Regions from separate parts of the Alloalcanivorax xenomutans genome, predicted to be linked through region 2. Evidence: predicted binding sites of a transcription regulator. Region 2 holds the regulator's gene; each other region holds the start of a gene.
What was found. Region 2 encodes LexA, which represses DNA repair genes until DNA is damaged. Its sites were predicted from a motif close to TACTGTNTANNTANACAGTA; they were not measured.
Positions count from the first base shown of each region.

Region 1: ruvC (crossover junction endodeoxyribonuclease RuvC) is a predicted target of LexA. The motif match lies at 2,766-2,785, and genes of this name have one in related genera.
Region 3: recN (DNA repair protein RecN) is a predicted target of LexA. The motif match lies at 7,470-7,489, and genes of this name have one in related genera.

Region 1 is NZ_CP136538.1:3,101,844-3,111,395, forward strand. Features, by position in the region: gene tolQ (protein TolQ) at 1-43, opposite strand, end outside; gene ybgC (tol-pal system-associated acyl-CoA thioesterase) at 36-479, opposite strand; gene ruvB (Holliday junction branch migration DNA helicase RuvB) at 472-1,500, opposite strand; gene ruvA (Holliday junction branch migration protein RuvA) at 1,584-2,186, opposite strand; gene ruvC (crossover junction endodeoxyribonuclease RuvC) at 2,183-2,701, opposite strand; gene RYH70_RS14290 (YebC/PmpR family DNA-binding transcriptional regulator) at 2,837-3,571, opposite strand; gene aspS (aspartate--tRNA ligase) at 3,609-5,372, opposite strand; gene RYH70_RS14300 (HU family DNA-binding protein) at 5,772-6,149, shown strand; gene RYH70_RS14305 (PA4642 family protein) at 6,311-6,604, shown strand; gene RYH70_RS14310 (HAMP domain-containing sensor histidine kinase) at 6,957-8,150, shown strand; gene RYH70_RS14315 (response regulator transcription factor) at 8,140-8,703, shown strand; gene RYH70_RS14320 (autotransporter assembly complex protein TamA) at 9,118-9,552, shown strand, end outside.
Region 2 is NZ_CP136538.1:1,857,661-1,867,212, forward strand. Features, by position in the region: gene rlmKL (bifunctional 23S rRNA (guanine(2069)-N(7))-methyltransferase RlmK/23S rRNA (guanine(2445)-N(2))-methyltransferase RlmL) at 1-69, shown strand, start outside; gene RYH70_RS08720 (glutaredoxin family protein) at 66-302, shown strand; gene RYH70_RS08725 (TatD family hydrolase) at 402-1,232, opposite strand; gene RYH70_RS08730 (DUF1499 domain-containing protein) at 1,229-1,627, opposite strand; gene lexA (transcriptional repressor LexA) at 1,991-2,605, opposite strand; gene RYH70_RS08740 (cyclic nucleotide-binding domain-containing protein) at 2,947-3,609, shown strand; gene RYH70_RS08745 (universal stress protein) at 3,682-4,140, opposite strand; gene topA (type I DNA topoisomerase) at 4,448-7,156, shown strand; gene RYH70_RS08755 (hypothetical protein) at 7,176-7,703, shown strand; gene RYH70_RS08760 (CNNM domain-containing protein) at 7,716-8,741, shown strand; gene RYH70_RS08765 (TetR/AcrR family transcriptional regulator) at 8,814-9,440, shown strand.
Region 3 is NZ_CP136538.1:3,885,846-3,895,397, forward strand. Features, by position in the region: gene carA (glutamine-hydrolyzing carbamoyl-phosphate synthase small subunit) at 1-1,053, opposite strand, end outside; gene dapB (4-hydroxy-tetrahydrodipicolinate reductase) at 1,312-2,139, opposite strand; gene dnaJ (molecular chaperone DnaJ) at 2,187-3,320, opposite strand; gene dnaK (molecular chaperone DnaK) at 3,419-5,341, opposite strand; gene grpE (nucleotide exchange factor GrpE) at 5,455-6,048, opposite strand; gene hrcA (heat-inducible transcriptional repressor HrcA) at 6,276-7,319, opposite strand; gene recN (DNA repair protein RecN) at 7,565-9,235, shown strand; gene fur (ferric iron uptake transcriptional regulator) at 9,356-9,552, opposite strand, start outside.

The DNA.
Region 1 (9,552 bases), 1.2 Mb from region 2:
GCAGCACCAGGGAGGCAATGGACATGTCGGAGGCTTCAATCATTGGCCCGTTCTCCTCGATATTCGGCCTTGAATCTTTGGTACAGGGGCGCCGGCAACGCTTTCGGGCGAATACCGTCGGCACTGACGCAGGCTATTTTGATTTCCGCTTCACACAGAAGCTGATCTCCGCGGCGCACCTGCTGGGCGAACAGCAGCGTCGCCTTCCCCAGGTGGCGCAGTCCGGCGCTGACACCAAGGGCGTCATCGATACGCGCCGGACTGTGGTAGCGTACCTGGCAGGAATGCACCACGAACTGATAATTCTCCTCGGACAACCCGTAATGCTGGTAGCCCAGGGAGCGCAAATATTCGGTACGGGCCCGTTCCATGAATTTCAGATAGTTCACGTAATAGACGATACCGCCGGCGTCAGTGTCTTCGATATAGACCCGAACCGGTAGGACAAAGTCCTGATCCGTCGAAGATTTTTCAGTCATTAAACAAATCTCCATCACTCCCAGGACGGCGCAGCCCGAAGTGGCGCCAGGCGTGATTGGTCACCTGCCGGCCCCGCGAGGTGCGCTGTATGAAACCCTGTTGAATCAGATAGGGTTCCACCACTTCCTCAAGGGTTCCGGCGTCCTCGTTGAGGGCCGCCGCCAACGAGTCCAGCCCCACTGGCCCACCGTCAAACTTATGCATCATCATGTTCAGCAACCGCCGGTCGGTGCCATCCAGACCGTGGCTGTCCACCTCCAGCATATCCAGCGCCGCCTCCGCTACCGGCCCGACGATGCGGCCATCGCCTTTTACCTCGGCATAGTCCCGCACCCGGCGCAGCAGCCGGTTGGCGATCCGCGGCGTGCCCCGGGCGCGGCGCGCCACTTCCCGGGCACCACTTTCATCCACGGGAATGGCAAGGATGTCGCAGGAGCGGGCGACGATACGGGACAGGTCGTCGACGTTATAGAATTCCAGCCGCTGCACGATACCGAAGCGGTCACGTAACGGCGCGGTAAGCAGGCCGGCGCGAGTGGTGGCGCCAACCAGGGTGAATGGCGGCAGATCCAGTTTGATGGAACGGGCCGCCGGCCCTTCGCCGATCATGATGTCCAACTGGAAGTCTTCCATGGCGGGATAGAGGATCTCTTCCACCACCGGCGACAGGCGGTGAATCTCATCCACGAACAGCACATCGCCCTCTTCCAGATTGGTGAGGATGGCGGCCAGATCCCCGGCTTTTTCCAGCACCGGGCCGGAGGTGGATTTCAATTCCGAGCCCATTTCCCGGGCGATGATATGGGCCAGCGTGGTCTTCCCCAGCCCGGGCGGTCCGAAAATCAAGGTGTGATCAAGCGTCTCGCCGCGCCCGCGGGCGGCGTCGATGAAAATTTCCAGCCGCTCCCGCACCTTGGGCTGCCCGTTGTAATCGGCCAGATTGGCGGGCCGGATCGCCCGGTCATGCTGCTCTTCCCGGGGGTCCGAAGCGCTGGAGGAAATCAGGCGATCGTTGTCCATGGTGACATTACACCTTCTTTAATAGAGCAATAGAGCCAGAGCATCGGCCTTGATGGTGCGGGGGCATCACTCTTTACAGGACATCACTTTGCCAGCCCCCGCAGAGCCCGGCGAATAAGACCTTCGCTGGTCTCCTCCCCGGCCTCCGCCGCGCGGGCCACCGCCGCCACCGCGTCCTTGTTGCGATAGCCCAGGGCTTCCAGCGCCGCCACCGCGTCGTCACGAACGCCATTGGCGCCGCTCTGGGACACCAGTCCCGGCGGCATCGCCGGCGCGCCTTCCAGCTTGTCCAGGCGATCGGACATCTCGATAACCAGACGCTCGGCGGTTTTCTTGCCGATACCCGGCACCTTCACCAGGGAGCTGGTGTCCTGATCACGGATACAGGCGGCCAGCCGATCCGCTTCAATGCCGGAAAGAATCGCCAGCGCCATTTTCGGACCGACACCATTTACCTTGATCAGGCTGCGGAACAGTTCGCGCTCATAACGGCTGTTGAAGCCGTACAGCAGCTGGGCGTCCTCACGCACCACGAAATGAGTATGCAGCGTCAACGAGGCCCCGATTTCCGGCAAGTCATAGAACACCGTCATCGGCGCTTCCACTTCGTAGCCGACACCGCCCACATCCAGCAGCAGCCAGGGCGGGCGTTTGTCCAGCAGTTGTCCTTTGAGTTGTCCGATCATCGTATCCGTCTTCGTCGTACCGCGCTGGCACCGGCGATGCGTGCCAGCGATACGCGCATGTGCGCATGACACAGGGCGATGGCCAGAGCATCGGCGGCATCCGCCTGCGGGCGTTTGTCCAAACCCAGCAAATGCCGGACCATTTCCGCCACCTGAACCTTCTCGGCGCCGCCACGCCCCACCACCGCCTGTTTCACCTGGCGGGCGGAGTACTCGAATATTGGCGCGCCACTTTGCACCAGAGCCGCCAGCGCGGCGCCCCGGGCCTGACCCAGCTTCAGCGCGGAATCCGCGTTGCGTGCCATGAACACCTTCTCAATGCTGATTTCCGCCGGCTGAAAGCGTGTCAGCAGTTCGGTCAGCCCGGTGAAAATCTGTCCCAGGCGCGGCGCGATATCCTCACCGCTGGTACTGATGGTACCGAAGGTCAAAGCGCGGCTGCGATTACCCTGTTGCTCGATGACACCGTAGCCGGTGTGCCGGGAGCCTGGGTCGATACCGAGCAAAATGGTCATAGAGTCCAGCCGATTCTCATAATAAAAAGGCAGGTAGCCGTTTACCTGCCTCATATAACCTTTCCGCTGTTCTTATGTCCAGTATCGCGATCCTTTCCCGCATGGCCCTTCCCATGGATAGGACCGCGATATCGTTTATTCCTGTTGCGGCCACTCAGCGTTGGTATAGACGTTCTGTACGTCGTCCAGATCTTCCAGGTGGTCGACCATCTTGCCCACGGTCTCGGCGGTGTCGGCGTCCATCTCCGCACTGGTGGATGGATGCATGGTGACCTCGGCATCCACCGGCTCCAGGCCACCCGCCTTAAGCGCGTCGACCACGTCACCGAAGCTGCGATCCGGAGCGGTCACCACCAGGAAACTGCCGTCGTCGTTTTCTTCCACGTCCTCGGCGCCGGCTTCCAGAGCCAGTTCCATCAGCTTTTCTTCGTCCACGCCGGGCTCGAAGAAGATTTCGCCGCGCTTGGTGAACAGAAACGCAACCGAACCGCTGGTACCAAGATTGCCACCAAACTTGGAGAAGGCATGACGCACTTCGGCCACGGTGCGATTGACGTTGTCGGTCATGGTTTCCACCAGCACCGCCACGCCACCCTTGCCGTAACCTTCGTAGGTGATCTCTTCCATGTTGGCGCTGTCGTCACCGCCGGCGCCACGTTTGATCGCCCGGTCGATGGTATCCCGGGTCATATTGTTGGTCAGCGCCTTGTCCACCGCCGCCCGCAGACGCGGGTTATCGTTGATCTCGCCGCCGCCCATGCGGGCGGCCACGGTGATCTCTCGAATCAGCTTGGTGAAGATCTTACCGCGCTTGGCGTCCTGAGCCGCCTTGCGGTGTTTGATATTGGCCCATTTACTATGACCTGCCATTGAGGCCCCCTTTCCTTGATATTCCTGTGTTGTTCTTTCAGCTGTCCGCCTTGCGAACGCTGATGCCCACTTCACGCAGCTGCTGATTGTCCACCGGAGAAGGCGCGTTGGTCATCAGGCAGGCCGCGGTCTGGGTTTTCGGGAACGCAATCACTTCACGAATCGAGTCGCTGCCGGTCATCAGCATCACCATGCGGTCCAGGCCGAAGGCCAGACCGCCGTGAGGCGGTGCACCGTATTTCAGCGCGTCGAGCAGGAAACCGAATTTCTCCCGTGCTTCCTGTTCGTCGATACCCAGCGCCTCGAACACGGTCTGCTGCATATCCGGGCGATGAATACGGATGGAACCGCCGCCCAGTTCGGTGCCATTGAGCACCATATCGTAGGCCCGCGACAGCGCGCCTTCCGGGTTGCTCTTCAGTTCTCCGGGGTCGCACTTGGGCATGGTGAACGGATGGTGCAGCGCATAATAGCGGCCGTCTTCTTCCTCGAACATGGGGAAGTCCACCACCCACAGCGGTTTCCAGTCGCCCTCGGCCAGACCACGCTCATGACCGACCTTGACCCGCAACGCCCCCATCGCTTCATTGACGACTTTGGCCTTGTCGGCACCGAAGAAGATCAGGTCGCCAGTGGCCGCCCCGGTCCGTTCCAGGATGCCCTTGATGGCGTCCTCGGTGAGGAATTTGAGAATCGGGGATTGCAGCCCTTCGGCGCCGGCGGCCAGGTCGTTGACCTTCACATAGGCCAGCCCCTTGGCGCCGTAGATACCGACGAACTTGGTGTATTCGTCGATTTCCTTGCGGGACAGATCGGCGCCACCAGGCACTTTCAGCGCCACTACCCGGCCTTTGGGATCCTTGGCCGGGCCGGCGAACACCTTGAACTCCACGCCGTCCATCAGATCGGCGATATCCACCAATTCCATCGGCACGCGCAGATCCGGCTTGTCGGAACCATAGCGGCTCATCGCCTCGGCGAACGTCATGCGCGGAAACTCGGGCAACTCCACATCCAGCAACTCACGGAACAGGGTACGGGCCATGCGCTCGGCCACGCCCATGATGTCTTCTTCCTCGACGAAGGAGGCTTCCAGGTCGATCTGGGTGAATTCCGGTTGACGGTCGGCGCGCAGGTCCTCGTCGCGGAAGCACTTGGCGATCTGATAGTAGCGGTCGAAACCGGCCACCATCAGCAACTGCTTGAACAGCTGCGGGGACTGCGGCAGCGCGAAGAAGCTGCCGGCATGGGTACGGCTGGGCACCAGATAATCCCGCGCCCCCTCCGGCGTGGCCCGGGTCAGCACCGGGGTTTCCACGTCCATGAAACCTTCCTTTTCCAGGAAAGCGCGCACCGCGTGCGTCAGCCGGGAACGGAACTGGAAACGCTGCAGGGCTTCCGGTCGGCGCAGATCCAGATAGCGGTATTTCAACCGCACTTCCTCACCAGCGGCGGAATACTCGTCCAGTTCGAACGGCGGCGTCTGCGCTTCGTTGAGAATGGTCAGCGCCTTGCCCAGCACTTCGATATCGCCGGTGGCCATGCGCGGATTACGCACCGCTTCGTCACGCAGCCGCACCCGGCCGGTGATTTTCAGCACGTATTCGCCACGAACTTTGTCGGCCAGGGCAAAAGCGTCCACCGTGTCGGGATCGAACACCACCTGCACCAGACCAGTGCGGTCACGCACGTCCAGGAAAATAACCCCGCCGTGATCGCGACGGCGATGTACCCAGCCGCACAGTTCCACCGTCTCCCCATCATGGGAGGCCCGCAAATCACCGCAATAATGGCTTCGCATGTCCACAGTCCAGTCTTGAGTTCGTTTTGGCCGGTCCCGGCCCATCACCGGCAGGGCCCGAAAAAGGCGGCCTAGTATAGCGATTCAGCGGCGGCCGGGCCATGCCATCCGGCGCGCGAGGGACCATCCGGCGGGTTTGCCGGAAAGCCGGGTACCCGCTTCACCGTCGCCCAATTTCGGTGCCGGTGTTGCCGTGAATCTGTAAAAAGCCGCCAAAGCACGCCAAACACCGCAAAAAATAGGTACCGGACGCCTTGTACGTCGGGAAACGTTGGCATATAACTGACTGCGCACCAGCTCAGTCGTGCCTCTGAGTCAGGCAGTCCAGGGGTACCCTGACAGGGAAGCAACTAAACAACCTTCTCCAGGAAGTCATCAAACACAGGGGTAAACGATCCTATGGCTGCAAAGAAAAAAGCGGTGAAGAAAACCGCCAGCTCCACTCCCAAGGCCCGAGCCGTGAAAGCCATCGCCGAGCCGATGACCAAAACCCAAATCGTTACTCAGATCAGTGAAACCACCGGTCTCACCAAAAAAGACGTCAATGCCGTCTTTGATGAGCTGGCCGTGGTCATGGAAGGTCATCTGAAGAAGCGCGGCGCTGGCCAGTTCACTCTGCCGGGTCTGATCAAAGTCGTCACCCAGAAGAAACCGGCGACCAAGGCCCGCAAGGGCATCAACCCTTTCACCGGTCAGGAAACCACCTTCGCGGCCAAACCGGCCCGCACCGTGGTAAAAATCCGTCCGTTGAAAAAGCTCAAGGATATGGCGGGCTGATCCGCTGGCCTGGCCGGGAACACCTCGCGGCCAGGCTTTCTCCCTCCCCCCTTCCCGCCCGTTCCGCACAGCAGATGCGAGTCGCCGTACAACCCCCTATAATCCCCCGCCCCCCGGAGCCTATTTTAACTCCGTACCCGGCATTCCCAAGGTGACACGACATGGCTGAACGCAAGGACAAACGCAAAGTCATCGGCGAACCGATGACCGATGAACAAATCAGACTGTTTCTGGACCTGCCTCCCGAGGAAGGCGAAAACGCCGATTTTCATGTGCTGATTCGCGCCTATCGCGCCCTGCGCGTGGAGGACTTCGAGCGTTTCCTGGCCTTCTTTATCGAACAGGGCCGAGACCTGCGCGCCCGGGATGACAAGGGCCGCACCCTGATCGAGGTGATGCGCGGCCACGGCAAGAACGACGACTACATCGCCGTGCTGGAACAGGCCGGCGGCTGAGAGGTCGCCACAAGGCCGCCGCAGGAGCTTGCCCTGCCGGCGCATTGGCCTCCCGGCGCGGGACATTCGCTTGCAGGGCAAGCTCCCACAGCGGCTTCGTAGCCGGGTTTGATCAAGCCGGCCCGGAAGGCCACCGCCAGGGATCGCGGTGGCAAAAAGAATCGTCCGGAACGGTTCACGACGTCGTGCCAACGACGGCCCGGAGGGCCACCGCCAGGGAGGGCGGTGGCAAAAAGAATCGTCCGGAACGATTCACGACGTCGTGCCAACGACGGCCCGGAGGGCCACCGCCAGGGAGGGCGGTGGCAAAAAGCCGCACCTCCTCGACGCCGGCCCAGGTACAATCGCGACCATGACCGGATTGCCTCCCTACGTAGTCTGGCGCCGCCGCATGCTCTGGCTGCGGGCGGTGCTGGTAATCGCCCTTGCCCTGGCGCTGCTGGTATTGCGCCAGTTTTCAGCGCTGGTGCCGTTGTCACTCACGCCACTGCTGTGGCTGGGCGCGTTGCTGCTGCCCAATCTGCTGACCCTGTTGACATTGAACCTGGATCCCCGCCCTCAGCAACATCTGCTGGCGGTGGAGCTGGCCATGGACGTGATGCTGTTTCTCGCCGTGGTGCAACTGTTCGGCGGTGCCAGCAACCCGATGACCTTTTACCTACTGGTACCGGTCTTGATGGCTGGCATGACTCTGCCCCCCATGGCCAACGGTCTGGTGCTGATTCTCGCCCTGACCGGTTATATGACGGTGAGCCAGTGGCACCACATGCCCGCCCCCCATACCGCTCTGCACGCTCTCACCCGGGAACTGAGCGCCCTGCACAATATCGGCATGGCGGTGGCCTTCGCCGCGCTGGCGGTGACGCTTTCCATCCTTGGTCAGGTGATCCAGGCATTGACCCGGCAACAGCAGCGTCAGCAGGACAAGGCCATGGAACTGGCCGGACGCCGCGAGCGCATGTACCAGGTGGCGGCGACACTGGCCCACCAGGCCCACGAACTCAACACGCCGTTGAGCAGCCTGGTGATGATCAGCGATAACGCCTTGCAGGAGCCCGGGTTGTCCGACACCACCCGCGCCGACCTGGAGCAAATCCACGCATTGGCCCGGCAGGTAGCCGGCAAGCTGCGCCGGGCCGACCACCATGACGTTCCCGAGGACATCGCGTTCCCCGCCCTGATCGACCGCTTGCGCCTGCACCTGAGACATCTGCAACCCACCCTGGAGATCCGGCATCAGGGCCCCGACCACGCCGTGCTCAGACAAGCCAGCGACTGGTTCCGGGTGCTTGCCAATCTCGGCTACAACGCCATCGACGCCGGAGCCGGTACGCTGGCGATTCAGTTGGACACGGCGCCGGAGGGGTGGCTCCTGCAGATCAGCGACGACGGACCGGATCATCCGGAGCGTCCCGGCCGCGAGGGGATGGGCATCGGCCTGGCACTGGTGGAGAGTACCCTGGAAAACCTGGACGCGCGGCTGGAGATGGAATTCAGCCGGCAATGGACCCAGGCCCGCATTCGCTGGAGTGGTTATGGCGCTTGAAACCCTGCTGCTGGTGGAAGATGACGAGTTACTGGCGACACAGACCCGCCGGGCGCTGGAACGCCACGGCCTGAGCGTGACCCTGGCCGCCGATGCCGAGCAGGCGCGTCAGTGCATGGCCTCCCTGCCCACCCTGGACGCGGCGGTGCTGGATCAGAATCTGGGCGTCGACAACGGGCTCGATCTGATTGCCCCGTTACTGACGCATTTCCCCCAATGCCGGATTCTGGTGCTGACCGGCTACGGCAGCATTGCCGCCGCCGTGGCCGCCACCCGCCGCGGCGCCCATAATTATCTGACCAAGCCCGCCGGTGCCGGCGATATTCTCGACGCGCTGCGACGCGACCCGGCGCAAATGGAGTCCCTGCCGGACTCGCCGCCATCATTGCAGCGGCTGGAATGGGAGCATATCCAGCGGGTACTGGACGCCCACGGCGGCAACATCTCCCACGCCGCCGCCGCGCTCGGCATTCATCGGCGTACCTTGCAGCGGCGTCTGAAGAAACGTCCCAGCCCGGTGCAATTCGAACGGGAACGGCCAGACAGGAACTAAGACGCCGGACGCCGGACGCCGGACGCCGGACGCCGGACGCCGGACGCCGGTAATGCAAAACCAACCCCAACGCCCCTGCAAGCACTAAAAACGCTTATTTATTTTCGCAAACTCCGCAGCTTCGGATTTTGACTTTAGCGTCCGGCGTCCGGCGTCCGGCGTCCGGCGTCTGGCGTCCGGCTCAAATGTGAAACAATCCTGCTTCCACTGGCTTTCCGCTAAACTCCTCCAGTAGTCTTTCCAGAGTCAGGGTCTGGCGCTACCGTCCAGGCCAAGCAAGGGGCGAAACCGAAGTAGCATCATCATGATCAGGGATAGAGTTTGCCGCCGCCGGGATGCCATCACGCGCACGCCTTGCCCCAACCACGACCAAACCGGTTGCCCGTTGTCTGACCGCCGAGTTGTCATTGTGCTATGAGGACCGAACGCCGCCGCCGGCCCCTTGCGCTCCGCGCCCTGCTCTCCGGACTGCCCCTGGTGCTGGCTTTTACCGTCAACGCCCCGGCCCGGGCGGCGGACAAAGAGCCAGTGCTGACCATCAAGGGCGACCTGCGTGATGAGGTGCGCGACAACGTGCGCGTACTGGTGGGTCTGGACGATGCCGCCTGTCAGCCGGGTCCCGGCCAGAAGGCGCTGATTCTGCGCCAGGTTCGCAACCGGTCAGAGGAGGCGATGCAGGCACTGGGGTACTACCAGCCGGACATTGTGCCGCAATGGCGGGACGCCACCGGCGACGCCTGTTTCGGCGTTACGCTCACCATCACCCCCGGGCCCCGCACCAAGGTGGAAACCCTGTCGATCACTTTCAATGGCGAGGCGCAACAGGATCCCGCCTTTCAGAACGCCATC
Region 2 (9,552 bases):
ACCCCGGAGGACTTTCGCCGCCACGGACTGCACCATTGCTTCGCCATCCGTCACGGGGAGACACCATGACCGTCACGCTTTACACCACCTTGGGATGCCATTTGTGCGAGCGGGCCCGGGATATGCTCTTGACCGTGGACCCGCTGCTGGCTATCGAGGCCGTCGACATCGCCGAGGACGACGATCTGATCGCCCGGTACGGTGAGCGTATTCCGGTCTTGCGTCGGGGTGAGCAGGAATTGGCCTGGCCATTCGGACTGCTGGACGTGCGCGCGTTTCTGATGGGGGAACGGCTGGCCTGAGGGGACTTGGAGAGATGAATTCGGAGAGTGCTACAAGGCCGCTGCAGGAGCTTGCCTTGCAAGCGAATTGGATTTTGATTTAAGCCCCCACGGCGGCTACTAGGCCGCCGGCCAATCCCGCTGCAAAAACGCCAGAGTATTGGCCAGGGTTTGCTGGGCCAGGGCTTGCGTCGTTTCGCCTCGCAGGGCCGCCACCCGTTCGCCGATCCAGGGGAGCAGGCAGGGTTCATTGCGGCGTTTCTTTGCCGGAGGTTCCGGTAAATCCCTTGGCAGCAGGTAAGGGGCGTCGGTTTCCAGCAGCAGCCGGTTGCCGGGAATATGCGGTACCAGTTCGGCCAGCTCGCGGCCGCGTCGTTCGTCGCAGATCCAGCCGGTGATGCCGATGAAGCAATCCAGGTCCAGGTAGTCGAACAGGGGGCGGCGCTGATCAGTGAAACAGTGCACCACCACAGAGGGTAACCGGTCCCGCCAGGCCTTGAGCATGGGCAGGAAGCGATCATGGGCGTCCCGCTGATGTAAAAACACCGGTTTGTTCAACCCGGCGGCCAGCGCCAGTTGCGCTTCGAACGCTTTTTCCTGATCCGGGCGCGGGGAGAAATCCCGATTAAAATCCAGCCCCATCTCACCAGCCGCCGCCACCGCCGGTTGCCCCAGCAGTTCCCGTAATTCCGACAGAATCCCGTCGTTACAGAAGCGGGCACTATGCGGATGCAGGCCGGCGGTACAGAGCAGGCCCTGATCGGGGTAGCGTTGGCACAGCGCCAGTGCTTGCCGGGATTCCTCGACGTTGGTGCCGGTCAGCAGCAGGCGGCTGACGCCGGCCCGCCGGGCCCGTTGCAGTACCGCTTCACGGTCGTCGGCGAACTGGCGGTCGGTGAGGTTGACACCGATGTCCGCCCATTCACACGCACTGGGGTCAGGCATACTCATCCGGCGCCTTGCCCCTGAACCGGTGTCAGGCCGCCCAGCCGTTCCTCAAGCCGCTCACGCAGATCCTCCACCCGGCGCCGGTTGGCGCCGAAATCGTAGTATCCGACCCGCGAGGCGGAGCGCACTTCAATACCGCCATTCTCGTGCACATAGAAAGTGACGTCATCAACGAAGCGAAGCACGCGGCTGGTGAAGCGTGCCTGCAAGCGTGCCGGCCCTACCTGTTCGAAACTGACACGGGGCAGGGTGGCCAGCACTTCGCGCAGCAGTTTCAGACTGCCGGCACGGTCGGCGTAGCCGGGAAGAGGCGCCACCCGGTGCCGTTCATCCGTGGCCAGGCTGGACACGCAATTGGGTGAGGACGGGCAGGGTGCTAGCAAACGGGTGTCGTTCATGGCAAAGCTACTCAGCAATAACAAACCACAGGCACAGAGAACACGGCGGGCATGCCGTGAGAGAACCCGTGATGCGCCCCCGGCGCTTGGCATCCGCTGGGATGCCCGACCCTCCCTGGCACGTCGACTGATGTCGCCGTTATCACTGTTTATCCTTGGTCCTGACCGTCCTGTTCATGGAAACTCTGTCTCAGGGTACGTCTCAGGGTGTCTCCATGGCGTCTACGGAAGGTCGTGGCCTTTCATTCCCTGGCCATCAATGTGGCGACAACAGGACCACGGGCGCCATGGAGAAAACGCAAATGCGTGCGTAGTCTAACTGGCACTAACGCATTTTGTCTCTTCGGGGGCGGCGAATGGCTCTTAATGCGCGTTCGGATCGCGGATCAGGCCGACGAACACACCTTCGATGATCAACTGATCCGCGGGCACCTGAATCGGTTCGTAGTCTTCGTTGGCCGGCAGCAAGGTGGCATCGGATTTGTTCAGCCGCAACGTTTTCACCGTCACTTCCTCGCCGATGCGGGCCACCACGATTTCACCGGAACGGGCCGTTTCACTCTTGCGCACGGCGATCAGATCGCCGTCGAAGATGCCGGCGTCGATCATGCTGTCGCCCTGCACCTGGAGCAGATAGGTGGGCCGCTGGCGAAACAATCCACGTGGCACCGGTACCGTGCGCTGCACGTTTTCCACCGCCTCGATCGGGGTGCCGGCGGCCACCTTGCCCACCACCGGTAATTCATCCTCGTCGCCGAGGGCCGACTCCAGGAGCTGAATGCCGCGGGAGCGGTCGCTGTGCAGGCGGATATAGCCTTTACGCTCCAGTGCCCGCAGGTGATCGGAGGCGGCGTTCTTGGACTGGAACCCCATTCTTTCGGCGATTTCCGCCCGGGTGGGGGCCATGCCGGTGTCCGCCTGTGAATCACGGATGCAATCCAGCACCTGCTGCTGGCGGAGGGTCAGTTTGCTGCTCATGTCGGTCTCCTGTGGGTCGCCACAACGGGAATGGCATACTGATAATACGAACAGTACAATATGTCCAGTGTTTTTGTCATTCCAATGTTGTTGCGAGGTGCTCTTCGCTCGCCTTGCGCGGCCATCCCGGCTAGGCTATGCGCTCGGCGCTTCCCGGGGGGGAAGGCGGCGTCGTGGCGTTGTATTCGCTGCCAAGACAGCTTCCCGCGGAGGGGCCATGGAGCCGCTGTAGGAGCTTGCCGTGCAAGCGAATAGCGCTGCATTCCGGGAATTAGCTTGCAGGGCAAGCTCCCGCAGCAGCCTTTCAGCGAATGGTGAGGCTGCCGTGGATTGGGGGGGAAATGAAGCAAGCCGAGTGGCAACGTTCTCAGCAGGCGCGGGTGGAGTCATTACTTTCCGGCGTGCCGTTTTTCAATGAAGTATCCCGCGACGATGCCGACCAGCGAGCCTTGCTGCTGGCCGGGACCCGGATTCTTGAAGCCGCGCCGGGCGAGGTGGTGATTCGGGCCGGGGCCGAGGCCAGCGGGCTTTATTTTTTGCTGCGTGGAGAGCTGTGGGTGCTTGGCGAGGGCACGCCGCCACCCGTGGTGTACCGGGTGTCGCCGGGGGAGGTGTTTGGCGCTTTGTCCCTGCTGCTGGCGACGCCGCGCAGCGCCACCTTGAAGGTGGCGGAAAAAGTGGCGGAGGAAGACCAGGCGAAACCAGCGGTGCTGGCGCGCTTGTCGTTCGCCGATTTCGATCAGCCGCGGGTGGCGTTATTCAGTCTTGCAACCCGCCTGGCGCTGTTTCACATGCTGGTGCATCAGATTCGCTGGGCGGTGGAGGTGCAGCGCCTGGCGGCGCCGGACGCGGAACTGGAGGCGGCTCTGCGCAAGATCCCGGTTTATCAGGGCGAGAAGGGAACCGCGCAGGAACTGGCGGCACTGCGTGAACAGGCGCGGGCGCTGGCGGCGCTGTTATGCCGCTGGAACGATCACCCCCGTGCCGGGCCGGCGATGACGTGACGGCTCACCCCGGCCGGCTGCTGGCCGGGCGATCTGCACAAGGCGCGGATTGGTTGGGCTGGGCCGGTGCCCTCAGTCCGCTTTCTTGTCCTTGCGCTGGACTTTCACCGCCAGCACGTCGCAATGGGCTCCGGGCACCAAGCCGCGGGCGGTGGAGCCCAGCAGCAGAGCCAGGCCGCTGCGGGTGTGGCTGCCCACCACGATCAGATCCACGCCCAGCGCATCGGCCTTGTCGACGATGGTCTTTTCGATGGAACCCAGCTCAACGTGGATGCGATCCTCGCCGATCTGGTACTGGCGAGCGTATTCCAGGGCGGTTTCGCGGGCCTGCTTGACCAGCCCGCTTTGCAGGTCGGTGACGTCCATGGGCACATCCGCGCCATAGGCCAGCGCCAGCGGCTCGATCACATGAATCAGATGCAACTCGCCGGTGGCATTACCTTCCAGCACCCCGGCGGCACGGCAGAGGATGTCGGCGGACTCGTCACTGCAATCGATGGCGACAAGAATTCTTTGATACGGAGCAGTCACGGCGGTCTCCCTCGAACGCTTTTCACCGAGTATAGCCCGCTCCCGGGAAGCGGTCGATTGATGCTGATCAAGGCCCGCCCGGCGGCCGATCCCGCCTGGGCCGGCATGGTTCTCCGAAGGCCATGGGCAGGCCCTCGGGGAGGCGTCAAAAAGGGATTGTGCCACCCCGAAGCTTGACCGGACGTTAGCGCCGCTGTCTAAATAGGCGCCCCTGAGGACCCCGGAAACGGGGTCTGGACATCGTATCCGGCCGGGGAAGGCCGGATCGACCGACTTCTCGGTAATTCAGTTGTGGGTGACGAACGTAATGGGTAAGTCCCTGGTAATTGTGGAGTCGCCGGCCAAGGCGAAAACCATTAACCGCTATTTGGGCGATGACTTCATCGTCAAGTCCAGCGTGGGCCACGTGCGCGATCTGCCGGTCAGCGGCGGCGGCAAGAAGTCCACGCCCCAGGAACGGGCCAAGGAGGCGGCCTATACCCGTTCGCTGCCCAAGGAAGAACGCGAGGCTTATAAAAAGAAGAAAGCGCGGTCTCAACTGATCAACCGCATGGGGGTGGACCCGGAGCACGGTTGGAAGGCGCACTACGAGATCCTGCCCGGCAAGGAAAAGGTCATCGATGAACTCAAGCGTCTGGCCGCCAAGGCCGAGCGCATCTATCTCGCCACTGACTTGGACCGCGAAGGGGAGGCCATTGCCTGGCACCTGCGTGAGGTGATCGGCGGCGACGACGAGCGTTTCGACCGGGTGGTGTTCAACGAGATCACCAAGAAGGCGATCCAGGCCGCGTTCCAGGAACCGGGCAAGCTGGATATGAGCCGGGTGGAAGCCCAGCAGGCACGCCGTTTCCTCGATCGGGTGGTGGGGTTCATGATCTCACCGCTGCTGTGGGAAAAGATCGCCCGCGGCCTGTCCGCCGGCCGGGTTCAGTCGGTGGCGGTGGAGCTGGTGGTGGAGCGCGAGCGGGAAATCCGCGCCTTCACCCCGGAGGAGTTCTGGGAGCTGCACGCCGACACCCACGACAGCAAGCAGCAAGCGGACCAGCTGCGTCTGCAGGTGGCCCGTTACCAGGGTGAAAACTTCCGGCCGAACAACGGAGAGGACGCGGAGCGCCACCGCGAGGCACTGCGCCGCGCCGGCCAGCTGACCATCTCCCAGCGCGAGGAGCGGCCGACCCGGTCCAAACCCTCGGCGCCGTTCATTACCTCCACTCTGCAGCAGGCGGCGAGTACCCGTCTGGGCTTCGGGGTAAAGAAAACCATGATGATGGCCCAGCGCCTCTACGAGGCCGGCCATATCACCTACATGCGTACCGATTCCACCAACCTCAGCGCGGACGCGGTGACGGCGTGCCGGGCCTGGATCGATGACAAGCTGGGCGAGAAATATCTGCCGGCGAAACCGCTGTCCTATTCCAGCAAGGAAGGCGCCCAGGAGGCCCACGAGGCGATCCGGCCTTCCGACGTCAATCGCACCTCCGAGTCGCTCAAGGACATGGAGCGCGACGCCCAGCGCCTTTACGAGCTGATCCGCCGCCAGTTCATCGCCTGCCAGATGCCGCCGGCGGAATACCTGAGCACCACGCTGACCGCCGAGGCGGACGGCTATGAACTCAAGGCCAAGGGCCGCATCATGAAGTTCGACGGCTGGACCCGGATCCTGCCGCCGGCGGCGCGCAAGGGGCAGGAAGACACGGTCCTGCCGGATCTCAAGCAGGGCGACGTGCTGGTCATCGATGAGGTGGATGCGACCCAGCATTTCACCAAGCCGCCGGCCCGTTACACCGAGGCCAGTCTGGTCAAGGAATTGGAAAAGCGCGGTATCGGCCGGCCGTCCACCTACGCCTCGATCATTTCCACGATTCAGGATCGCGGTTATGTGCGGCAGGAAAACCGCCGCTTTTACGCGGAGAAGATGGGCGACATCGTCACCGATCGCCTGGTGGAAAGCTTCCCCAATCTGATGGATTACAACTTCACCGCGCGGATGGAGGAAACCCTCGACGAAATCGCCGAGGGCAAACGCCACTGGCGCGATGTGCTCAACGATTTCTACCAGGATTTTCAGGCCAAGCTGGAAGCCGCCCAAGGCGAGGGCAGTGGCAAGCAGGCCAAGGGCGGCATGCGCGCCAATCTGCCCACGGACACCGACATCGCCTGTCCCACCTGTGGCCGTCCGATGCAGATCCGTACCGGCTCCACCGGTGTCTTCCTGGGCTGCTCCGGTTATAGCCTGCCGCCCAAGGAGCGCTGTACCGCCACGCTCAATCTGCTTCCTGGCGAGGAGGCGGTGCGGGCCGACGATGATGAGGCGGAAACCCAGGAGCTGCGCCGCAAGAAGCGTTGCCCGAAATGCGGCACGGCGATGGAATCCTTCCTCATCGACGAGAAACGCAAGTTGCATGTCTGTGGTAACAACCCGGATTGCGACGGCTACGTGGTGGAGCAGGGCGAGTTCCGAATCAAGGGCTACGATGGCCCGACCCTGGAGTGTGAAAAGTGCGGTAGCGAGATGCAGCTGCGCACCGGCCGTTTCGGCAAGTTCTTCAAGTGCACCAACGATGACTGCGGCAACACCCGCAAGCTGCTGAAGAACGGCGAGCCGGCGCCGCCCCGCGCCGATCCGATCCCCATGCCGCATCTCAAGTGCGAAAAAGTGGATGATCATTACCTGCTGCGTGACGGTGCTTCCGGCCTGTTCCTGGCCGCCAGCAAGTTCCCCAAGAACCGGGAAACGCGGGCGCCGCTGGTGGAGGAGATCCAGTCCGTGGCGGAGCAACTGGATCCCAAACACCGTTACCTCGCGCAAGCCCCCGGCGAGGATTCCGAGGGCCGCAAGGCGATACTGCGCTACAGCCGCAAGGCCAAGGAGCAGTATGTGATGACCGAGGAAGAGGGTAAGCCCACCGGCTGGTACGCCTTCTACCGGGACGGCAAGTGGGAAGTGGAAGAAAAGAAAGCCGCACCGAAGAAAAAGGCGGCGGCGAAGAAGAAAACCGCCGCTCGCCGGTCATGAACCATAGCCGGAGATAACCATGTCCCGAATGGTGCGGGAAAACGAAATCAGCGGTCTGCGTGAGCGGTTGTTTTTCGCCCGCGACCTGCTCAAGACACTGCGGGCCGAGGCCGGGAGTCCGATGGGGCACCGTCTGGCGCTGCGTGGCGCGGTGGTGTTTCATCTCTATTCGGTGCTGGTGGGTATGGCGCGGCAGTCCGCCAAGTCCTACCAAGTGCCCGGTTACGATGACCTGATCAGCCTCGCTGCCCTGGAGCGGGCCTTCGCCGATAGCGACGTCCACGCCCCGGAAATGCAACTGCTGATCCAGGCGCGGCAGGATCGCTCCGATCCGGTATGCTGGCTGGATCTGGAGCTGCGCGCGGCGGTGGGCGCCGCCGGTCTGGCGCGCCGGGCCACGCCTCCCGGTGATACCAACGCCCTGGCTCTGCGCGCCGAGGATCCTTATGCGCCCTTGGCCGATGGTGATCTGGAGCGTTTGCAAGAGGCGGCCAACCGGGTGGAGGAACTGCTCGGTTTGTTCGGTACTTATATGGACGAATGGTAAGCGGGGAACGTCATGCTGTTACTGATCATCTTCGCCGCCGTCGCTTTGGGGTTTTCGTTCCTCTGCTCGATTCTGGAAGCCGCCCTGCTGTCCATCACGCCCAGCTACATCGCCGGTCTCAAGGACGACAAACCCAAGCTGTTTGAACGCCTGCGGCACCTCAAGGAGGATATCGACGACCCGCTGGCGGCCATTCTCACCCTCAATACCATCGCTCATACCGCCGGCGCCACCGGGGTCGGCGCCCAGGTGGCGGTGCTGTTCGGGGAAACCTGGCTGGGCGTGGCCTCGGCGGTCATGACCCTGGCCATCCTGATCGTCTCCGAGATTATTCCGAAGACCATCGGCGCCAAATTCTGGCGCGCCCTGGCGCCGCTACTGCCGCCAGTGCTCAATGTCATGATCTGGGTGCTCAAGCCGTTCGTGTGGTTATCGAAAATGATCACCCGGCAGATCGGTGATGGCGAGCCGGATACCGACATCCGGGCGGAGTTGAAGGCAATGGCGTCCATCGGCCACGAGCAGCAGGCGCTGGATGAGGGCGAGCGCCGGGTCATCGCCAATATTCTCAGTCTCCATGAAATCAGGGTCGACAAGGTGATGACCCCGCGCACGGTGGTGGAATCGCTGCGCCCGGAACAGACCGTGGCGGAAGTGCGCCATCACCTGGTGTCCACGCCTTTTTCCCGCTATCCGGTGCTGAATGACAAGGATGAAGCACTCGGCTATGTGCACAAAAGCGATCTGCTGGAAGTGGAGGATGAGCGCACCGTGGGTGAGCTGGCCCGTGCCATGGCCTTGTTCCGCACCGACACCAATATCGAGGTGGTGTTTGGTGAGATGCTGCGTGACCGGCAACACCTGGGCCTGGTCTACGACGACCTCGGGACCTGGGTGGGCCTGGTCACCATGGAAGACATCATTGAAACCATCCTCGGCCAGGAAATCATGGATGAAACCGATAATGTAGCCAATCTGCGCCACTATGCCCGCCAGCGCTGGAGCCGCAAACTCAAACGCAAGGGGGCCCCGGAATAACGGCGTCTGCTTGACGGTGATCGCCGCCAAACGTATGTTTCAAACGTTTGCTCCCAGCCTGGCAGGTTCCCCATGTCCCAATCCGATACCGTTCGCCGCATCCTCGATACGGCGGAAGTGCTGTTTGCCCAGAAGGGCTTCGCGGAAACCAGCCTGCGTGCCATTACCGGCAAGGCCGGTGTCAATCTGGCGGCGGTGAACTACCATTTCGGCTCGAAGGAAGCGCTGATCCAGGCGGTGTTCGAGCGCTATCTGACGCCGTTCTGCCAGGCATTGTCGGTGAAACTGCGGGAACTGGAGCTGGACGACGGCCCGCTCAGTCTGGAACGGCTGCTGACCGTGGCATCGCGGCTGGCATTGGGCTCCGGCACCGAGGAGCCGCGCCGTGCCATGGTCTTCTTTCGCCTCGCCGGCCAGGCCTACAGCCAGCCCCAGGATCATCTGCGCGCCTATCTGCGCAAGCACTACGGCGATGTCTTCAACCAGTTCACCACCTTACTGCGCCGCACCGCGCCGGATGTGCCGCCGGTGGAGCTGTTCTGGCGCGTGCACTTCAGCCTTGGCGCGGTGATCTTCACGCTCTCCGGCATGGAATCCCTGCAGACGATCAGCAAGAAGGACTTCAACCGCTCGGTGTCCGCCAGCGACATCGCCCAGCACCTGCTGCCCTTCGTGGTTGGCGGGATAAAAGGCAACTGAAAAGACAGTTGATAGTTGACAGTTGATAGTTGACAGTTAAAACCGAAAATCAAAACAGTCTGAGCTCTAGCCGCTGTGGGAGCTTGCTTGCAAGCGAATATCGCTAAACGTC
Region 3 (9,552 bases), 2.0 Mb from region 2:
CGGGTGCCCCTGGAAACTGAACGCCGGCACATCGGTGCGATGCACGCCCTGCAGCGTACCGTCGAACAGTGACACATGAGTCACCTTGAGGTTATCCGGCAGGGTCTCCGCGTCCACCGCGAAACCGTGGTTCTGGCTGGTGATCATCACCGTACCGTCCTCCACGTTTTTGACCGGGTGGTTGGCGCCGTGATGGCCGTTCTTCATCTTCATGGTGCGGGCGCCGCTGGCCAGGCCGAGCAACTGATGCCCCAGGCAGATACCGAACAGCGGCAGCTTGCGCTCCAGAATCTCGCGGATCGCCTGGATCGCGTAATCACAAGGTTCCGGATCACCGGGACCATTGGCCAGGAAGACGCCGTCCGGGTTCATCGCCAGCACCTCGGACGCCGGGGTCTGGGCCGGCACCACGGTCAGCTTGCAGCCGCGGTCCGCCAGCATCCGGAAGATATTGCGCTTGCAGCCGAAATCGTAGGCGACCACGTTGAACAGGGCCTCCGCCTGAGGACGATGGCCTTCGCCGCGAACCCAGGTCCCCTCGGTCCAGGTATAGGGTTCGCTGACGCTGACCTCCTTGGCCAGATCCATCCCCTTGAGACCGGGGAAGGCGCGCGCGGCGGCCAGGGCTTTTTCCTCGTCGATATCATCACCGGCGACGATGCAACCGTTCTGAGCCCCTTTTTCCCGCAGGATGCGGGTCAAGCGGCGGGTGTCGATATCGGCGATGGCCACGATGTTCCGCTGCTGCAGGTACTCCGGCAGGGTCTGCTCGGCACGCCAGCTGCTTACCGTCAGGGTCAGGTCCCGGATTATCAGGCCGGCGGCCCATACCCGGGAAGACTCTTCGTCCTCCTCATTGACCCCGGTGTTGCCAATGTGCGGATACGTCAGTGTGACGATCTGCTTGGCATAGGACGGGTCCGTGAGGATTTCCTGATATCCGGTCATCGCGGTGTTGAACACCACCTCACCCACGGTCTCACCCGTGGCGCCAATGGCAACACCCCGAAAGAGACTGCCGTCTTCTAATGCGAGTATGGCGGGTACCGTCAACGCAACCTCCAAGGCTGATAGGGTTCCGGGTTGTCCGCGTGAAGCCAGGGCGGGCAACACCGTATACAGCGGACAAACCCTTGGAAGATTCGGGGCGGGGGCCGGTCGCAAAAAAGCGAGATGGATTCCTCCACCTCGCTTTTTCATGTTATTCAGCGATTCATGCGCCCCACGCGCCCTCAGGCTTGACCTATTCTAGTGCTTTCGGCCGCCAGTGTCACGGGCGGAAGCCCGTCAGCGGCACCGTGGCGGCCAATCTCAGCGGGCGCCCCAGCCGGCACTCTCTCCCGCCAGCCCAAGCACATCCTGCATATCGAACAACCCCTTGGGCTGAGCGCCCAGCCACAGAGCGGCGCGTACTGCTCCGCGAGCAAAGGCCATGCGGCTGGATGCCTTATGGGTAATCTCCACCCGTTCGCCCTCGGCGGCGAACAGGACGGTGTGATCGCCAACAATATCACCACCACGGATGGTCTCGAATCCGATGGTCTGACGGTCACGCTCACCGGTGCGGCCTTCCCGACCGTACACCGCGCACTCCTTGAGGTCCCGCCCCAGGGTCTGGGCCACCACTTCACCCATGCGTAGAGCGGTACCGGACGGCGCATCGATCTTATGGCGGTGATGAGCCTCGATAATCTCTATATCGACGTCATCGCCAAGCACGGCGGCGGCGGTTTCCAGCAGCTTGAAGCACAGATTCACGCCCACCGAGTAGTTTGGCGCGAAGCAGATCGCCACCTCCTCGCTGGCAGCGCGCAACCGCGCCTTCTGTTCATCGTTCAGACCGGTGGTACCGATGACCAGACGGCTACCCGCCTGACGGCAAGTCTCGATGTTGCGCGCCGTCGCTTCCGGGACGGTGAAATCGATGAACACATCAGCCTGATCCGCCACCGCGGCAAGATCATCACCCACGGTAACGCCCAGCTTGCCCGCGCCCACCAGTTCACCGGCGTCCACCCCGATCAGGGAAGAACCCGGCACGTCCACCGCCGCCGCCAGCTCGGTTTCCGGATTGGCCAGCGTCGCCTCGATGAGCATGCGCCCCATGCGCCCGGCGGCGCCGATGATGCCTACTTTCATGGTTTTCACCCTATTTCAGAGGGTTGCCCTCAGAGCCCGTCCAGGGCTTAAAGCCCGTCAAAAAAGCGCTTCACGCCCTCGAACCAGCTGGTTCGGCGGGGATTGTGCCGGTTACCGCCCTTGTCCAGGGAGGACTGGAATTTGCGCAACAGATCTTTCTGCTCGCTGCTCAGCTTGACCGGGGTCTCCACCACCACCTTGCAGATCAGGTCGCCCGGCGGACCACCCCGCACCGGGGTCACCCCCTTGCCACGCAGCCGGAACAGCTTACCGGTCTGCGTCTCCGGCGGCACCTTGAGTTTGACCTTGCCGTTCAAGGTGGGCACATCCTGTTCACCGCCCAGAGCGGCGTCCACGAAACTCACCGGCACCTCGCAGTGCAGATCGCTGCCGTCACGCTTGAAAATCTCGTGCTCACGCACCGCCACCTGGACATACAAGTCGCCAGCCGGCGCCCCGTGCATGCCCGCCTCACCCTCACCGGCCAGACGGATACGGTCACCGGTACCCACTCCCGGCGGGATCTTAACGGACAGCGTCTTGGTATTTTGCACCCGGCCCTGGCCGCCACAGTTGCGGCACGGATTCTTGACGATCCGGCCTTCGCCGTGACAGGCCGGACAGGTCTGCTGCACGGTGAAGAAGCCCTGCTGCATGCGCACCTGCCCCATACCGTTACAGGTGGGACAAGTCACCGGCTCCTCGCCGGCTTCAGCCCCCGTGCCATGGCACACCTCACAGCTGTCCCAGGAGGGAATCCTGATCTTCTCCTCACAGCCGCGTACCGCCTGTTCCAGGCTGAGCTCCAGGGTATAGCGCAGATCCGCGCCACGGGCCGGGCCGCGGCCACCACGGCCGCCGCCACCGAAGATGTCGCCAAAAATATCGCCGAAGATGTCGCCGAAGCCGCCGCCACCGAAACCTCCGGCACCGGCTCCGCCGAAGCCACCCTGGCCTTCCACTCCGGCATGGCCGAAGCGGTCGTAGGCAGCTCGTTTGTCCTCGTCGGACAGGACCTCGTAGGCTTCCTTGGCTTCCTTGAATTTGGCCACCGCCTCGGCGTCATCCGGATTACGGTCCGGATGGTATTTCATCGCCAGGCGTCGATAGGCCTTTTTCAGATCCTGCTGACTGGCGTCCTTGGACACCCCCAGCACTTCGTAATAATCGCGTTTGGACATAGTGAGCCTTTATATGGCGCCAGACGCCGAACGCCGGACGCTTGGCGCTGCTCTCGGCAGCGCCCCGCGCCCGGCGTCAACGTCCGGCGGATTTCGACTTACTTCTTCTTGTCGTCATCCACTTCTTCGAACTCGGCATCGACCACATCGTCTGCGGCCTGCTTGCCTTGTTCATCACCGGCGTTGCCGCCCTGGGCCTGCTGCGCCTCCGCATACAGTTTCTGTGCCAGGGAACCGGACGCCTCGGTAAGCGCCTTGGTCTTGGCCTCGATGTCGTCCTTGTCGTTACCCTTGAGCGCGGCTTCCAGATCGGAGATGGCTTTATTGATCGCCTCTTTCTCTTCCTCTGTGGCCTTGTCGCCCGCTTCCTCCAGGGTCTTGCGAGTCGCGTGAACCAGGTGATCCGCCTGATTGCGGGTCTGCACCAGCTCCTCGAACTTGCGATCCTCGTCGGCGTGGGCCTCGGCGTCGCGCACCATCTTGTCGATCTCATCGTCGGACAAACCGGAAGACGCCTTGATCTGGATCGACTGTTCCTTGCCCGTGGCCTTGTCCTTGGCGCCCACGTGCAAAATACCGTTGGCATCAATATCGAAGGTCACCTCGATCTGCGGCACGCCGCGCGGCGCCGGCGGAATGTCTTCCAGGTTGAACTGCCCCAGGGACTTGTTCTGCGCCGCCTGCTTACGCTCGCCCTGCAGCACGTGCACGGTCACCGCGGTCTGGTTATCGTCCGCCGTGGAGAACACCTGCGACGCGTTGGTCGGGATGGTGGTGTTCTTCTCGATGATCGGCGTCATCACACCGCCCATGGTCTCGATACCCAGAGTCAGCGGGGTCACGTCCAGCAGCAGCACATCTTTCACGTCACCGCTGAGTACGGCACCCTGAATGGCGGCGCCAATGGCCACGGCTTCATCCGGGTTGACGTCCTTGCGCGCTTCCTTACCGAAGAACTCAGCCACTTTTTTCTGTACCAGCGGCATCCGGGTCTGGCCACCTACCAGGATCACGTCGGTGATGTCGGACGCTTTCACACCGGCATCGTTGAGCGCGGTCTTGCAGGGCTCCAGGGAACGGCTCACCAGCCCTTCCACCAGGGACTCCAGTTTGGCCCGGGTCACTTTCACCACCAGGTGTTTGGGACCGGTGGAATCCGCGGTGATGTAGGGCAGATTCACTTCCGTCTGCTCGGCGGAGGACAGCTCGATCTTGGCCTTCTCGGCAGCTTCCTTGAGGCGCTGCATGGCCAGCGGGTCGCCGCCCAGATCGATGCCGGAGTCCGCCTTGAACTGATCCGCCAGGAAATTGATCAGCGCCAGGTCGAAATCCTCACCACCCAGGAAGGTATCACCATTGGTGGCCAGCACCTCGAATTGGTGCTCACCGTCCACTTCGGCGATCTCGATGATGGACAGGTCGAAGGTACCACCACCCAGGTCATACACCGCGATGGTGCGATCACCACCCTTCTTGTCCAGGCCATAGGCCAGGGCCGCGGCGGTGGGCTCGTTGATGATCCGCTTCACGTCCAGACCGGCGATACGGCCGGCGTCCTTGGTGGCCTGACGCTGAGAATCGTTGAAGTACGCGGGCACGGTGATGACGGCCTCGGTCACCGGCTCACCCAGATAGTCCTCCGCGGTCTTCTTCATTTTCTTCAGCACCTGGGCGGAAATCTGCGGGGGCGCCATTTTCTCGCCCTTCACGTCGACCCAGGCGTCGCCATTGTCGGCCTTGGTGATTTTGTAGGGCACCATCTTGATGTCCTTCTGCACCACCTCGTCTTCAAAACGGCGGCCGATCAGGCGCTTCACCGCGTACACGGTGTTTTGCGGGTTGGTCACCGCCTGCCGTTTGGCGGCCTGACCCACCAGCACCTCGTTGTCCTCGGTGTAGGCGATGATGGACGGCGTGGTGCGCGCGCCCTCGGCGTTTTCGATCACCTTGGTCTTGTCACCTTCCATCACAGCCACACAGCTGTTGGTGGTGCCAAGGTCGATACCAATAATCTTACCCATAACGTCTGTTTCTCCTTCACACGATCCGAATGCCAAAGGCCACCCGGACAGTTGAACCTCAATGAACTTGCCAGCTATATGGCGGCGCCCCGAGTCTTTTCAAGGGAGCCGGATCAACCTTCCGCCTTGCTGACCACCACCCGCGCCGGACGGATCAGGCGGCCGTTGAGCAGGTAGCCTTTCTCCAATACGTCAATCACGGTGTTGGGCTCCGCCCCGGGGGCCGGAATCATCGTCATTGCTTCGTGACGCTCCGGATTGAAGGGCTCGCCGTGGGGATCCACCTGCTCCAGGTTGTGCCGGCCGAAGGCATCCATCAGCACCTTCAGCGTCAGCTCAAGACCCTCGCGGGCGGGCTTGAGCGCCTCATCCTCGGCATCCAGGGTGGACAGGCCACGCTCCAGACTGTCCGCCACGGACAGCAGATCACCGGCGAACTTCTCCAGGGCGAACTTATGGGCGTTCTCCACCTCGCGTTCAGCACGGCGGCGCACATTCTGGATTTCCGCCTGGGCACGCAGGTCCGCTTCGGCCAACGCTTTCTCCAGACGCTGCATCTGCTCCTGCGCCTCAGCCAGCTGCCGGGCCGCATCCGGCTCCGCGGCGGCCTCTTCGTCAGCCACCTCGGCGGCAGGTTGGGGGTTCTCCAGTTCTGAATCCTGGGTCACCGCCTCATCTTGGGGTTTCTGTTTGTCCTGATCGCTCATATCCACTCCAAAATACCCGAATGCGGGATCCATCTCGGGAAGGCGGGCAAAGATATGGGAACAGGTTGAGCGGATTCAAGGGCAAGCGAGAAAGCAGTTAACAGTTAATAGTGAAGAGCTAACAGCGCGCGCGAGGACACCTCCGAGCACCAATGCTGTGCCCTCGCCCTCCCTTTTCGCGGAGCCGGGCCGCTATTCACTGTTCACTATTAACTCTTCATTGCTTTTCACAGTTGATTGAGGGCGGCGGACAGGATGCGGGCGGTGATATCCACGGTGGGGATGACTTTTTCATAGTCCATGCGGGTGGGGCCGACCACGGCCAGCACGCCCACCGGGCCGTTTTCCAGCCGGTACGGCGCCGACACCAGCGAATACTCCTCGAACGGCTGATAGCCGGACTCCCGGCCGATGAAGATCTGCACGCCATCGGCCTTCATGCTGCGCTCCAGCAGATGCAGGATATCGCGCTTGTGGTTGAAGGCATTGAACAGGTCGCGCAGCTTGTCGATGCTGTCGGCCTGGGCGGTATCCAGCAGATTGGACTCCCCGGACACCACGTAATCGGACTCTTCGTCCTCGGGCTGCCTCAAGGCCTGACCAGCCACATCGAGGGTGGTCCGCATCAGCGCGTCCATCTGCGCCCGGTCCGCCGCCATGGTGCTCAACAGGCCGTCACAGATGGCGTCCAGGTCACAACCACCGTAGGTGTGATTGATGTAGTTGGCGGCCTGGCGCAATTCCGTCTCATCGTACTGGCGGGCGGTATGGATGATACGGTTTTGCACTTCGGAGCGGTTCACCACCAGAATCACCAGCACGCGCTGACCGGACAGCGGCAGGAACTCCACCTGCCTCAGCGTGCTGACCTGGCGTCTTGGCGCCGCCACCAGACCGGCCATGCGGGTCAGTTCCGCCAGAGTACGGGATGCCTGGGACACCAACTCCTGCGGCGACTGATCCGGTGCCAGCAACTGGCGCAATTCATCACGCAACTGCTGGTGATCCGGGCTGCGCATGGCGCTGGACGCCAGCAGCGTATCCACATAGAGGCGATACCCACGCTCGGTGGGCACCCGGCCCGCCGAAGTGTGGGGACTGACCAACAACCCCAGATCCTCCAGTTCCGCCATGATATTGCGGATGGTCGCCGGGCTTACCGCCAGGCCGCCCCCCTGGGCCAGGGTTTTCGAGCCCACTGGCTGGCCGTCACGGATATGACGTTCCACCAGGGCCATGAGTAACCGTTGCTTGCGTTCGTTGAGTTCCACAGCTGCCTTTCGTCACCCATTACTGCCAATCGGGATGGGCGGAGCGCCCACCCATTGCCGATTGTTGCCAGCGAAACGGTCGCCGTCCAGTGTTACTCCTCTTCACCTTACTCTTACGCTCGCGGCCGGAATCGCCTAACATCAACGAGGCACTGGTCAGAATAACAGTTGTCCGAGCCGCGCAGCGAGTACCGCCGCGCCACCCGCTACAAACGCCCAAACCAGGAAACACGGGGGTTCCGTACATGCTCACTCACTTGAGCGTTCGCCATTTCGCCACCGTCGATCAACTCGAGCTGGAACCGGAATCCGGCCTCACCGTCATCAGCGGCGAGACCGGCGCCGGCAAATCCGTACTGATCGATGCCCTTTCCCTGACCCTGGGAGAACGGGCGGATTCCGCCGTGGTTCGGCCGGGCTGCGAACGGGCGGAAGTGCTGGCCAGTTTCACCGTGGCCAACCACGCCCAGGCCAGGGCCTGGCTGGAAGAGCGGGAACTGGATAACGGCGATGACTGCCTGCTGCGCCGCACGGTCCGTGCCGACGGCCGCTCCCGGGCCTATATCAACGGCACGCCGGCCCCCTTGGCCGACGTGCGTCAGCTCGGCGAGTTGCTGATCAGCATTCACAGCCAGCATGAACACCAGGCCCTGCTGCATCGGGACACTCACCGCCAACTGCTCGACAATTTCGCCGGCGCTGGCGAGCTGGCGGCTTCCGTGCGAAACGCCTGGCGCCAGTGGCAACAGGCCCGCCAGGAGCACGACCAGGCTCTCACCGGCGCCCGCGAACAGAACGAGCGCCAGGAACTGCTGCGCTTCCAACTGGACGAATTGGACGCCCTGTCTCTGGCCGAAGGCGAATTGGCGGAGCTGGATCAGGAACAACAACGCCTGGGCCACGCCGACGCCCTGATCCGCCTGTGCCAGCAATCGGTGACGGCCCTGTACGACGGCGAGGAAGGCACCTGTAACGATCAGCTGGGCCAGATCCGCCACTGGCTGGAAGAAGCCCGCGACCACGACAACGCTTTGTCGGAAGCTTTGGACACGGTGGAATCCGCCCGCCTGCAGGTGGAAGCGGCCGCCGAAGCCCTGCGTCACTATCTGGACCGCCTGGACCTGGACCCGGAGCGGCTGGCGCAAGTGGAAGAGCGCCTGGGGCAGGCCTACAGCCTGGCCCGCAAACACCGGGTGCGCCCGGAAGAACTGGTGGAGCATCATCAGCAACTGGCCCGGGAAGTGGACACCCTGGAGCACTTCGATGAGCACCTGGAGGCCCTGGCCAAAGCGGAGCAAGATGCCCAGGCACATTACATGAGCGAAGCCCGCAAGCTCAGCAAGGCCCGCAAGACCGCCGCCACCACACTCACTCGTCAGATCGCCACCCAGCTCAAGGCCCTGGGCATGAAAGCCGCCAGACTGGAAACCGTGGTGGAAGACGACAGCCCCGGCGCCGAAGGCCTGGATCTGGTGGAATTCCGTTTTTCCGCCAATCCCGGGCAGCCATTACGGCCGCTGGCCAAGGTCGCTTCCGGCGGCGAATTGTCCCGGGTCAGCCTGGCAATCCAGGTGATTTGCGCGCGCAACCTGACGGTGCCCAGCCTGGTGTTCGATGAAGTGGATGTGGGGGTCGGTGGCGGGGTGGCCGAAATCGTCGGCCGCCTGCTGCGGGAACTGGGCGAACACGCCCAGGTACTGTGCATCACCCACCAGGCGCAAGTGGCCAGCCAGGGACATCAGCACTGGCAAGTGCACAAAATTCAGGGCAAGAACACCACCCGCACCCGCATCCAGCCCCTCGCCCCGGATGCCCGGGTGGAAGAACTGGCGCGGATGCTGGGCGGCGTGGAAATCACCGACTCCACCCTGGCCCATGCCCGGGAAATGCTCGAGAAGGGTCAGGAAGTGGCCTGACAAAACCCCACCGCCCGTGCCCTGAGGCACGGGGATTGGGTCGGGGAGCGGGGCTTGCGGGCGTGGCGCCGCTATGCGGCGTCGGGCTGGCTGGCGGTGAACCGGGCCTGGGCCGATCGGTTATTTGCGCTTCGGCTTAACGTACAACACCAGGGCGTGGTCGACGATGTCGTAGCCGTGCTTGTCGGCGATCATCTTTTGACGCTTCTCGATTTCCTCATCGACGAACTCGATCACCTCACCGGTCTCGGTGCAGACCATATGATCATGGTGGCCTTCATCGGCCAGCTCGAATACGGCGGAGCCTCCCTCGAAGT